4 regions of the Planococcus beijingensis genome follow, and region 1 is predicted to be linked to each of the others. Evidence: riboswitches for the same ligand, from Rfam matches in the RefSeq annotation. Region 1 holds a riboswitch; each other region holds the start of a gene.
What was found. Region 1 has a riboswitch for thiamine pyrophosphate ahead of thiT (energy-coupled thiamine transporter ThiT). Riboswitches for the same ligand answer to the same signal wherever they lie in the genome.
Positions count from the first base shown of each region.

Region 2: another riboswitch for thiamine pyrophosphate. It lies ahead of tenA (thiaminase II); the one in region 1 lies ahead of thiT (energy-coupled thiamine transporter ThiT).
Region 3: another riboswitch for thiamine pyrophosphate. It lies ahead of tenI (thiazole tautomerase TenI); the one in region 1 lies ahead of thiT (energy-coupled thiamine transporter ThiT).
Region 4: another riboswitch for thiamine pyrophosphate. It lies ahead of IRE19_RS05660 (YkoF family thiamine/hydroxymethylpyrimidine-binding protein); the one in region 1 lies ahead of thiT (energy-coupled thiamine transporter ThiT).

Region 1 covers NZ_JADHDZ010000010.1:44,100-47,127, forward strand. Annotated here, with positions in the region: gene map (type I methionyl aminopeptidase) at 1-130, opposite strand, end outside; gene thiT (energy-coupled thiamine transporter ThiT) at 287-874, opposite strand; TPP riboswitch at 972-1,070, opposite strand; gene IRE19_RS17385 (M20 family metallopeptidase) at 1,217-2,290, shown strand; gene IRE19_RS17390 (hypothetical protein) at 2,357-2,506, shown strand; gene IRE19_RS17395 (SGNH/GDSL hydrolase family protein) at 2,571-3,028, opposite strand, start outside.
Region 2 covers NZ_JADHDZ010000003.1:65,546-68,573, reverse strand. Annotated here, with positions in the region: gene IRE19_RS08930 (sn-glycerol-3-phosphate ABC transporter ATP-binding protein UgpC) at 1-571, shown strand, start outside; TPP riboswitch at 594-697, shown strand; gene tenA (thiaminase II) at 820-1,503, shown strand; gene thiM (hydroxyethylthiazole kinase) at 1,505-2,290, shown strand; gene thiD (bifunctional hydroxymethylpyrimidine kinase/phosphomethylpyrimidine kinase) at 2,287-3,028, shown strand, end outside.
Region 3 covers NZ_JADHDZ010000001.1:1,220,492-1,223,519, reverse strand. Annotated here, with positions in the region: gene thiO (glycine oxidase ThiO) at 1-570, opposite strand, end outside; gene tenI (thiazole tautomerase TenI) at 601-1,206, opposite strand; TPP riboswitch at 1,310-1,410, opposite strand; gene IRE19_RS05830 (Rrf2 family transcriptional regulator) at 1,682-2,116, opposite strand; gene IRE19_RS05825 (SDR family oxidoreductase) at 2,311-3,028, shown strand, end outside.
Region 4 covers NZ_JADHDZ010000001.1:1,175,906-1,178,933, forward strand. Annotated here, with positions in the region: gene IRE19_RS05650 (ABC transporter ATP-binding protein) at 1-654, opposite strand, end outside; gene IRE19_RS05655 (ECF transporter S component) at 647-1,228, opposite strand; gene IRE19_RS05660 (YkoF family thiamine/hydroxymethylpyrimidine-binding protein) at 1,230-1,820, opposite strand; TPP riboswitch at 1,909-2,014, opposite strand; gene IRE19_RS05665 (vWA domain-containing protein) at 2,627-3,028, shown strand, end outside.

The DNA of each region.
Region 1 (3,028 bases):
CGCCCAAATCGTCAATTTCTTTTGTTGTGACTCCAGCTTTGGTTGCCGCTTTCATCGCTTCGCGAATTTCAGCTACCATTTGGCCGGCTTTTTTCAGCATTTCAATCTCTTTATCAGTAGTTGCTATCATCAATGACCCTTCTTTCAAGCTTTTCTATTCAAGAATTATACCACAAAATTAAACTGGAGGCTTCTTGACGAGTTTGGAAAACAAACATGCAATCTTTAACTTCTAAACAGAAAAAGAACTTTCCGGAATGAATTCCCGAAAAGTCCTTTGCTTGTGTTAATTCGTATTAGCGGCTTCAGCATCCACTAATCTTGGTGCCGCTGCAAAAAGTGCGGCACAGACAAAAGCGGCAAGCAAGAATACAGGTATCATGTAGGTAGCATTATAGATCGCTGAATAGATGACCACATTGCCTTCAGCAAACATACCGAAAAACAGGATTCCCGTAATGACATGAACCAAATAACGCAACACTGATGCAATCAACACCCCTGCGACGATAGCGGCCAACATCTTGCCGGTTTGCTTGGCATGCGCATGCTGCAAATATTTTGTGCGCATGACACCAGCCAGCCCTACAACTCCGTATGCCAGAAGATAATCCAATAAAACCTGCATGACAACAAATCCGAATGATAAAGGCGCGACAGAAATAAAGCCCGAAACAATCTGCAGCAACCCTACCAATATTCCCGTCAGTACACCGGCAGCGACCCCTCGCCTAAATGCGATTAAAATAATCGGGATCATCACCAGACTGACCGAACCTCCCTGCGGCATCCGGAAAGAAACAAAATCCAATACAAATCCAAGAGCTGCAAAAATGGCAATCTCCATCATTAACAATACTTTTTTATTTCTCATGACTTCCTCCTTAATGTGTTGTGCACATCACCAGAAGGGCCGTGAATAAAACCATATTAAAAACGGCGTCAGGACAGAGCCTGGCGCCGTTGTAAGAGCCGGTTTCCATCCACATCCCTGCGCAAGTGTTAACTTACAGGTTCAAAGGGTAAGAACAGATTGTTCACTCTCAGCTAAAGCTCCCCTTGTGGTGTATACAAATATTTATTCAGTCACCTGTATTGTACACAAGGCCTCTTTCTAATGCAAGGCTGTTTTAAGTAGCTCTGACAGGGTAAAGTGATGGTAGTGAAAAAATCCGAAAGGTGGTGGAGGCAGCCGGGATTCTGGGTTGCCGAATGAATGATTGAATTATTGAAGGAATTGATTAAAATTCAAAGTGATACAAAAGAAGGAGCAAATGAAGCTCTTCTTTTTTGTGCCGACTGGCTGAAACAAAAAGGAGAAACGGTTACTGTCCACGACAATAAAGGCTACTTGATGCTCACTGCTGAGAAAGGACAAGGCAATGAGACCATTGTTTGGAATGGCCATGTCGATGTAGTTCCTGGCCATAAAGAACAGTTTGTGCCAGCCGAAGAACAAGACCGCATTTACGGACGCGGCGCAGCTGATATGAAAGCGGGTGTTGCAGCAATGATGCAAGCCTTTATTGAGCTGGAATCTAGTGGTTTGAACCGCAAAGTTCAATTACATATTGTCACCGACGAAGAGATTGGTGGCCGCAATACATCTAAATGGTTGGTCGAGCAAGGTTTCCATGGTGATTTTGTTATTTGCGGAGAACCGACAGGCTTAAAAGTCGGATTGCAGTCGAAAGGTATTTTACGAATGGATATGGTTTTCAAAGGCAAGCCCGCACACGGCAGCCGCCCTTGGGAAGGCATCAATGCCATCGAATCCGCTATGAAATTCCATATGGCTGCAACAGAGCTGCCATTCCGGAAAGAATCTACTGAATATTATGAGCAGCCGTCGGTGAACCTGCCGATCATTAAAGCAGGAGACCGTTACAACGTGGTTCCTGAAACGTGCGAAATGTCTTATGACATCCGTTTTATGCCTGGACAGGACAAAGAGGAAATTGTTCGGCAATTAGCAGAATTAGCTGAGACCTTGAACATCGACATGGACTATAAAGCTTCAGGTTCAACACCCGCGCTGACAACAACAAAAGAAAACCCATTTATCCAGACTCTGCAAAAAGCGATTCTCGAAACGACTGATAAAGAAGCCGTATTATTCGGTCAGCATGGTGCAGCCGATACGCGGTATTATGCAGCCGTCACCGGCGGCGAAGGTGCCATTGAATTTGGACCAAGTGGAGATGACTGGCATGGCAACGCCGAATATGTCTTGATTTCCAGCGTCCATAAATACAAAGACATTCTATTGGCACATGCGCAATCTGCGTAAAAATGTTTGCACACTGCCTGATTCGGGAAAATACTAATTACTAACCCTATGATTGGAGAGATTTATATGGCAATTGGACGACTAGTGAAATCCGCGATAAAATATGGCCCCATCGCTTATCCTATTATCCGTAAAGTATTAAATAAAAGAAAACAAGGAAAAGCTGGACAACCGGCTTCTACACAGCAACCTCCGACGCGTGGAAAAAAACGCTAAATAAAAAAGTTCCGGCATGAAACTCATGCCGGAACTTTTTTATGCGCTAAGGGCTTTTGCTTTTCTAGAGATAAGGCAAAGCTTCCCGCAAAGCCAAGTAACCGGTCGGACTGCCAGCAGATGGCCGTAGGGCTGTCTCTTCAGCCTCACTTCCCTCTTCTTCTTGCCCTCCATCACCTTTCTGCTCTTGCGCCTCCATAATCTGTTCGAATGTCAATGGATTCGGTGACGGCAATTCGAAATCTTCAACCGTCCACGTTTCCTGATATTCACCAAAAAATGCATTGGCCATTGCTTGATAGCCAGCCGCATTCGGATGGACGTCAGCTGCATTCGGAATTTTATCTACAGCCTCATCGCCGAATGAATGGTCTACAGAAACAAACGTCGCCCCTGCCTTTTCAGCAGACCGTTTAAGAATCTCATTTAACCGGTCCAGTTGTTTGGCTGTTCCGTATTTTTGGCTGTCGCGGACATGCGGGTAAGCGAAATAATAGCCCATCACATAAACATCCGCATTCG
Region 2 (3,028 bases), on a different contig from region 1:
AACCACAACTATTTATGTAACTCACGACCAGACTGAGGCCATGACGATGGCTTCTCGAATCGTGATTATGAAAGATGGGCTGATTCAGCAGGTCGGCTCTCCGAAAGAAGTCTACGATTTTCCGGAAAATCGCTTTGTAGGCGGCTTTATCGGTTCTCCTGCCATGAACTTTTTTGAAGGGAGAATTGATAAGGGGCGTTATGTGATGGGTGACAAAATGTTGGATATTCCACCGCAGATGATGGAAATGCTGAAAAATGAAGGCTATGAAGGAAAATCAGTTACGTTGGGAATCCGGCCGGAACATATTCATGTAAACAATGAAGATTTGTCGAATATTCCAACCAGTGAGTTTGAAGCAGTCATCACAGTTTCTGAACTGACAGGAGCAGAAACGATTCTTCATGCGGTTTATGCCGAACAAGAATTCATTGCTCGCGTAGAAGCTACAACGACTATCGAGCCGGGCCATACGGCAACGCTTGCATTTGATATGGCTCATGTTCATTTTTTTGATGATGAAACAGGAAATCGAATAAAAGCTGTAGAATTTTCTGAATCTATGCTATAGTGATTTCGAAAACACAAATAAAAAACACCACTAGGGGAGCCGGATATCGGCTGAGACGAGCATAAGCTTGGACCCTTTGAACCTGATCTGGATCATACCAGCGGAGGGAAGTGGCGACCGTCTGCTATTTTCCTTCTACAATTGCAAACGCCGCTTCCCTTTGCCGGGAAGCGGCGTTTTTATTTTGTGAAAAAAAGTTGCAAGTGGCTGGCCCCTTGCAACTGGATAAAGAAAAGGGAGATGGAGAAATGACATTTTGCAAAGAAGTAAGAAAAGAATGCGACAGCCTATGGCAGGCAAGTTTTGATCATCCGTTTGTGAAAGGCATAGCAGATGGAACCTTGCCAATTGATAGATTCCGTTTTTATGTTATGCAGGATGCCTATTATTTATCGCATTTTGCAAAAGTGCAGGCGATTGGCGCATCAAAGGCCAAGGATCTGGAAACGACACAACGTTTTGCATTTCATTCTGCACATACTTGCAGTGCTGAGCTGACATTGCATGAATCGTTCATGGGAATTTTGGAAGTTACTGAAGAAGAATGGATGACCTTTGAACCATCTCCAACTGCATATGCCTATGTTTCGCATATGTATCGTTCGTCAGAAGGCGATCTGGCTGATGTGTTGGCCTCTATTCTGCCTTGTTACTGGCTTTACTTTGAAATCGGGGAGCGTTTGAAACATGCCAAGCCGGACCACGCTATTTACAACCGGTGGATTGAAACTTACGGTTCTGATGAGTTCGCTTCACTTGTCAATGAACAGATTTCGCGAATGGACAAGCTGGCGGAAGGGCTGCCGGAAATACGGAGGCAGGAACTGAAAAATCATTTCCGGAAAAGCAGCTACTATGAATGGAATTTCTGGGAACAGGCATGGAAAAAAGAATCCTGGGCATTAGAGTCTATTAAGGAAGTAGGTGTGTGACATGTTCAGCCAAATAAAACGTGAAAATCCGCTGATCCATTGCATCACCAATCATGTAGTATCGAATTTTCAAGCCAATGGCCTGTTGGCAATCGGGGCTTCTCCGATCATGGGAGAAGCGCCTGAAGAAGCAGCTGAACTTGCCGCTTTGGCGCAGGCCTTGTCATTGAATATCGGAACCTTGCATGCAGAATCGTTGAAAAGCATGCTGATCGCCGGAGAGGCGGCCAACCGACTGGGCATTCCTGTCGTACTGGATCCGGTTGGGGCAGGAGCAAGCAATTTCCGGAAGAAGGCTGTAAAAGAAATTTTGGACCTGATTGACGTTAGCGTTCTTCGGTGCAATGCAGGAGAGCTTGCAGCGGTAGCGGGGGAACAATGGCAGTCGAAAGGTGTGGACGCAGGAGAAGGGCTTCTGGACGTCGGGGAGCTTGCTGTCACCACAGCGAAAAGATTTAACTTAGTGGTAGCGGTCACTGGAAAAACGGATATTGTCACTGATGGAAAATACGTGATTGAAATTCCTTTTGGAGATCCGATCATGGCTTCGATTACCGGTACGGGTTGTTTGCTTAGCAGCATTGTGGCTGCTGCGATGGCAGTCCGGCCAGAAGACCCTGTAAAGACTGTCAGCAACGCATTGCGTTTTTATGCAATCGCCGGTCAGCAGGCTGCGAAATCAACGAGTCTTCCGGGAGATTTTCAAGCGGCTTTCATCAATCGTTTGGCCAGCCTGACGGACAGCGATGTGGAAGAACAGATCTATTTGCAGGAGGGATTACGATGAGCAAAATTCCGCAGACTTTAACAATTGCCGGATCGGATTCCGGAGGAGGTGCGGGCATCCAGGCAGATCTGAAAACGTTTCAGGAACTGGGAGTTTACGGAACGTCTGTCGTCACCGCCGTGACTGCTCAAAACACGACAGGAGTCAACGCCATTTATCCCATGTCTGCCCAAGCCGTGCAAACGCAATTAGAAGCTGTCGGCAGCGATTTTAAAATAACCGCTTTAAAAACGGGCATGTTGTTCAATTCGGAAATTATTAAAGAAACTGCTGCCGCGATTCAGCGATTCAACTGGAGGAATGTGGTTGTGGACCCGGTGATGATCGCCAAAGGAGGAGCCAATTTACTGCAGCAGGAAGCAGTGGAAGCATTAAAACACCATTTGTTGCCTGTGGCTTTACTGGTCACCCCAAACATCCCGGAAGCAGAAGTGCTGACAGGCATCTCCATTACAGATGTCTCGAGCCGCCGCCTGGCTGCTGAAAAGATTATGGCATTGGGAGCAAAGTCCGTCGTCATTAAAGGCGGTCACGGAACAGATCCGGAGTACGCTGAAGATTACTTGCTGCAGACGAATGGAGAATCGTTAGTATACCGCTCAGCACGAATTGCGACTGGACAGACTCATGGCACGGGTTGCACGTTTGCAGCAGCAGTGACCGCACAGCTGGCTAAAGGGCAGGGTCTGGAGGATGCAATCCACGTAGCTAAGCAATTTATTCAGGCTGCAATCAGCG
Region 3 (3,028 bases), on a different contig from region 1:
TGTGACTTTTCCATTTGAGAAATGAAAGGAATGAACTTCTATATATTCTTTAATCACGCAGCCAAGTGCTGAGGCAGATTTTAAAAATCCTAAAGCCAGCTGTGGAGCTGCTACTTGTCCATCTTTTTCAAGATACATGGCGCCAATTACCTTATTGGACAATGCCGGCTCTCTTCTTCTCGCTTCTTTACCTGTAAGCAACTCGGCTAGTTCCCCGTTCTGTTTATGGATTTCACTGATTCGATGGTGTTCCTGCTGCTCCCGATCAGTTAAGGCAAGCCTTAGCATTCCCTTATTCACAAGTTCAATATCAACTCCGCTGGTCATTTTCAGTTCATCTGCTAAGTCGCTAAATAACGCCCTGCTGGTCCTGGCTAATTGAAAAAGCGGACCTTCTCCATCCAACTCGGCTTGGGCGCCCAGCATCCCAGCTGCCGCTCCAGATGCTTTACTTGCAAGCCGGTCTTTTTCCAGCAACAAAACCTTCATTCCTCTTTTCGCCAAATTAAAAGCTATTGCCCCGCCGTTGACTCCGCCGCCGACTATTATGGCATCATACGTTTTATTCATTGAATCCCTCCTTATCATTGCAAGAAAATATTATATAGATAAATAGGAACGATATTGCTGTACCGCCTGCAAAGGGTCTTCTGCTTCCAATATCCCTGACATTACAGCGACTCCTTGTGCTCCCGCTTCGATAACATCCCTACTATTTGCCGGTTTTATCCCCCCAATCGCGATAACTGGGATAGAAATTGATTCAGAAATGAACCTCAACTGTTCTAACCCTTTCGGAATGAGTCCTGGTTTTGATTGAGTTGAATATACATGGCCGAATATCACATAATCAGCACCTTGCTGCTCGGCAATTTGAGCTTCTTCAAGGGAATGGACGGAACAGCCAACTGTCAAATCCTCAAATTTTCGTTTTACAATTTCAACAGGCAGCGAATGATAGGCTAAGTGAACTCCTTTCACATTTGAAACACAGGCAACATCCGCCCGGTCATTAATTATTATTTTTGAAAGAGGAACTTTTTTGTTTTTTAAAAGCTCCACCATTTCATATACTTCTTTTGCTGTTTTCGTTTTTTCACGAAGATGGATGAAATCGATGTCAAAATGAATCCTGCCGATGATATCTGCTAATTGTTCCGGCTCTTGACTTCCTGTAGAGATAATATGCAACTTTTTAGTTTTCATGTTTTTTTCCTTCACTCCCTCCCTAGTGCATAAAAAATACCTGCCAAATAAAAAAACCACTCCAGCGATGGAGTGGTTTTGATCATATTTTAGGAATAGATAAAATACATAGCAACCACTTCCCTACGCTAGTTTCAACTAGATCAGGTTCAAAGGGTCCGGATTGCTCCATCTCAGTCTTAAAAGACTCCCCTAGTGTTTTTATATTCAGTTTTCGGAATATCTAAAGTAAGCGTATCACCTCTCGCGTGATTTATCCAGTTCATTCTAAATATTGTTAATTAATTATTACCTTTCGTAAAAGTACATTTATACGAAAAAAAAAAGGAAGGAAAGAAACAAAAGCTCCTCTTCATTCCTTCCGATAATCCCTCATATGTTAACTAATAATTTTACACATCATAAAATAAACGATTATTTTAATAAAAATATACTTAAATAAACGAGTATAGAACATTTCTTTAAGAAATCCTATCTATCCAATATTTTCTCCAGCAACAATATCATTCATCACATCTTCTAATGTTACATTTTTTAAAACTTTCTCCATTGCCCCCTGTGCGGTCGCAAATATTGGTTCTATAGTATTTTGGATATTCCGGCCAACGGGACAATTAAGCTGTGGATTTTCGTGTATACTGAATAATTCTTTATCTTGAACAACATTTACCGCTTTATAGACATCGAACAAGGTAATATCAGATAGTTTCATTGTAAGTTTTGCTCCTGCAATACCTGGGTGTACTTCGATCAAACCAGCTTTTTTAAGCATGCCCATAAGTTTCCGTATCACTGCTGGATTTGTGTTAACGCTCGAAGCTAAAAACTCAGAAGATGTTATTCCATCTTTATTAAATTCAATTAGAGTTAATATATGAATTCCGACAGCAAATCGGCTGCTAATGGACATTTACCTTCACCCCTTTATAAATTTCTATTTCTATATCTAATATCATGTAATTAATTTAGTTACAAGTTTATTGTATCAAATAGCAAACAAAAAACAAATATCGCTATCCCTGTTGACAATACAGTTACAAGTAACTAATATGAATACATGTAATCACTATTGTTACATCAAAAGCGAACTAGGGGGATTGGAAAATGAAAATATTAGTTACAGGGGCAACAGGAAAATTAGGTTCGAAGGTTGTAGAAGCATTATTGAAAACCCTGCCTGCAAGTAAGCTGGCGGTGAGTGTCCGGAACGCCGAGAAAGCAGAAGGGCTTCGTGCTCGTGGAGTGGAAGTTCGTCAAGCAGATTTTGACCATCCAGAAACTTTGGATAAAGCATTTGAAGGAATTGACCGCTTATTGATCATCTCTGCGGATGGCGACAATGAAACGAGAATCCACCAACATACTAATGCTGTCCAAGCAGCGGAACGTGCAGGAGTAAAATTCATTGCCTACACAAGCTTAGCCAATGCTAAAGAAAGCGAAAATCTTATGGCGCCCCCTCATGTCGCGACAGAAGAATCCATTATGAAGACTGGTATCCCCTACTCTTTCTTGCGCAACAACTGGTATTTTGAAAACGAAATCGGAAGCATTCAAGGTGTCCTAGCAGGAGCACCATGGGTTACTTCTGCCGGTGAAGGAAAAGTTGGTTGGGCATTGCAACAAGATTACGCAGATGCAGCGGCAGCGGTTCTGGTTGGGAACGGCCACGAAAATACAGTGTACGAACTTTCTGGCCCTCTTTTAACTCAAGAAGAATTGGCATCTGCTCTTGGGGATATACTGGGTAAAGAAGTGCCTGTACAACAAGTGAGTGACGAAAAATATGCAGAGATCATGAAAGGCTTAGGTTTACCCGATT
Region 4 (3,028 bases), on a different contig from region 1:
TTGGATTTCCCGCCCGAAAAACGAGCCCCAACTGTCGAGTCGGTGTTCGACTGCCAGGATGGTCAAATTGGAACTTTGCTGAAGCTGTTCCAGCCAATGGACGAATTGCTTAGCGGTATAAGGGTCAAGGTGAGATAAAGGTTCATCGAGCAATAAAACCTCCGGATCCATGATCAGTGCACAAGCGGTTGCCACGCGCTGTTTCATTCCTCCAGACAGCGACTGGATGACCGTATGGCGAATATCCACCAATCCTGTCAATTCCAAAACACCCTCGATCCGCGCTTCCATATCAGCAATAGGAACATGCAGATTTTCCAGCGTGAATGCCAGTTCTTCTTCAACGGTCGGCATGCAGAACTGGGAATCAGGATCCTGAAAAACAGTCGCGATGCGGTGATTGATTTCACCTGCCGCATATTCAACCGCAGGTTTCCCGAACAAACGGATTTCTCCCCCTACCAGACCATCGCAGTTATCGGGATAGAGGCGATTGAGCAAATACAGCAATGTGCTTTTGCCGCAGCCGCTTGGACCGGTTAGGACCAGCCGTTCGCCTTGCTCAACTGAAAAGGAGATGGCGGTTAAGGTTTTTTCGTCATCTTCCGGAAATTGGAAAGAAAGGTCCGTTAAAGAAAAAATTTCTTCAGGCATTCACATCACCTTTTTTCGTGCGTGCAATGGCATAGCCGCGGAGCGAACCGGTCGCAAGCAAAGCGTCGCCGATATACTTGCCGCCGATTCCGGCGATAATAGCCCCGCTGAGGACACGGATGGTGAACATCAACGCGACGAATGATGGATCCAGTGCCGCATAGCCCGATACGAAATAACCGTAGACAAAGCTGAAGACAGCTGATCCGATGCCTGCAAGCATAAGGATAAGGATGTTAAAATGCTTATAGCCGGTCAATGCAAACGCGGCCTCAGCCCCAAGCCCTTGGATAACGCCTGATAAGATCAGACGGGGACCAACAGCATTGCCGATCAGCACTTCAATGGCAGCTGCCATGGTTTCGGACAAAACTGCAGCACCGGGTTTCCGGATGATGTACATGCAGATAATCGAGACGATGAACCAGATGCCGAACATCCATTCATAGGCGAGCGGCCCGATGATTGCTGCCCAAATATTCGCAGCGTGGACAAACAGCAAGTAAACGATGCCAAAAACTACCGCAAACAGGGACATCAAGACCACTTCTTTTAATTTCCATGATTTCAGCACCTTACGCACCTCCATGGGACGGACTGTTGATGCTCATCGATACCGTCATCACCAGATGGCGATGTTCGTCTGAGCGGGAATTGGTGAATGCTTCCTCGTAAAAAGCGAAGACATCATGGATATCGCCGTGTATGCCGCTTGCGTAATGCATGGAATCGTTGAAGACCCCTTGTTTTTTGGCACGGTCGACTTCCCGGTAGATGACGGCCATATAATCCGGATTGTTCATCGGATACAGCGCAAACTGGGAAGACACGTATTGTTTGGTGGCATCGGTGTTCAACAATTCATCGTCTTTTTCCAAGTAGACGTCCCCTGATGAATCGCCTGGGCAGCCGATCGAGAAGGTGCCGGACAATGCGACATGTTTACCAGTTTTTGCAGCATGCAAAGCTAATGCCTTTGCGACATTGAATACGTGATTCTGTTTGCCGCGAATGACTGTCGAAACGTCATCGGTGTGCATCCAGACGTTTGAAGTGTCCGTTTCGTTCAATGCTCCTTTAATGACTTTGATGAAATCGCCGGTCATCGGATGAAGCGAAAAGCGAAATCCGACAATCGGGCTGGTACCGCATTGCCATGGTTCCATATCAACATTCCTCCTAAAAATTTGCACAAAAAAGACCGCATCCGTGAAGATGCAGCCATAATCTACAAATAACCAAAAGGAATTATTTCAGAAATGCGCCGCACTTCCTCACGCAGGTATTATCCTGATCGAGTTATAAGGGATCGAAGCTTGCGCTTGCATCTCAGCCATAATGGGCACCCCTAGTGCAGTAAACGGTATGCGGTTTTTGTGTTCGGGTTGTTCCCGATGGGTTCAGTGTAGAGGAAGTGGTGGAGGATGTAAAGGGGAGATTAGAAAGATGTGCTCATTAGTCATTTATGTTGGGATTCTGAAATCGCTTCGGTCGCTTTGGGCATGGCTCCCGCGTTGAACCAGGAAGAGCACCTGTTTCATCGCTCCACCCATGGACGCGCCGGCGCTTGGAGAGTTTGTGCAATTGAACGTCCTACAGATTTTGGTGGAGTTGTTTTCCTAGCTTCCGAGTTTAAGTGATAAGTAGATTTGAACTATATAAGATGAACTAATGATTTGGAGTAGCCGATATTCCGCAAAACAGCTACGCTTTCCAGCGGGCTCGCGCCCAATCCTCCTCGTCCGCTGCGCTCCCTGCGGTGTATCGGTCGTCTCGCTAAGCCGCAGGAGTCTTCGCTGTTTTGCTCCATACCTTTAGCGTTTTCTCTCAGAGTCGAAGTGGTATATAAAATGCTATTTCTTTAGTTCAACTTAATATAGAGTCTTTTCGAGAATTTCATTTCCAATATTTTCTTTTTAAGTTTATGGATTTTCGTTATACTGGAGTCATTATGACTAGAGGAGGCCAATTGATGAGTACCATTTCCCTTAAAAAGAAAACAGCGAGCATTGTGCTGGAGAAAAAACAATTGATCGGTGTTACAGCTAAAGTCGGCATTGTCTTGGACATTACAGGATCGATGCGGAAGCTGTATCGTGACGGCATTGTGCAGGAAGTTGTGGAGCGGGTGCTGGCAGTAGCGAGCCAGTTTGATGATGACGGCGAGCTGGATGTCTGGGTGTATGACAACGAATTTTCCCGTTTGCCGGCAGCGACAGAAGAGATTTTCATGGGCTACGTAGAAAAAAACATCCTGTCCAATGACAGTGTCTACAAGTTCGGGCGAAACGACGAACCGAAAGTCATGAAAGATGTGATTCAGAAATACACGAAAGAAGAGCCAAGCGATGTGCCGGTTTTTCTGGTCTTCATC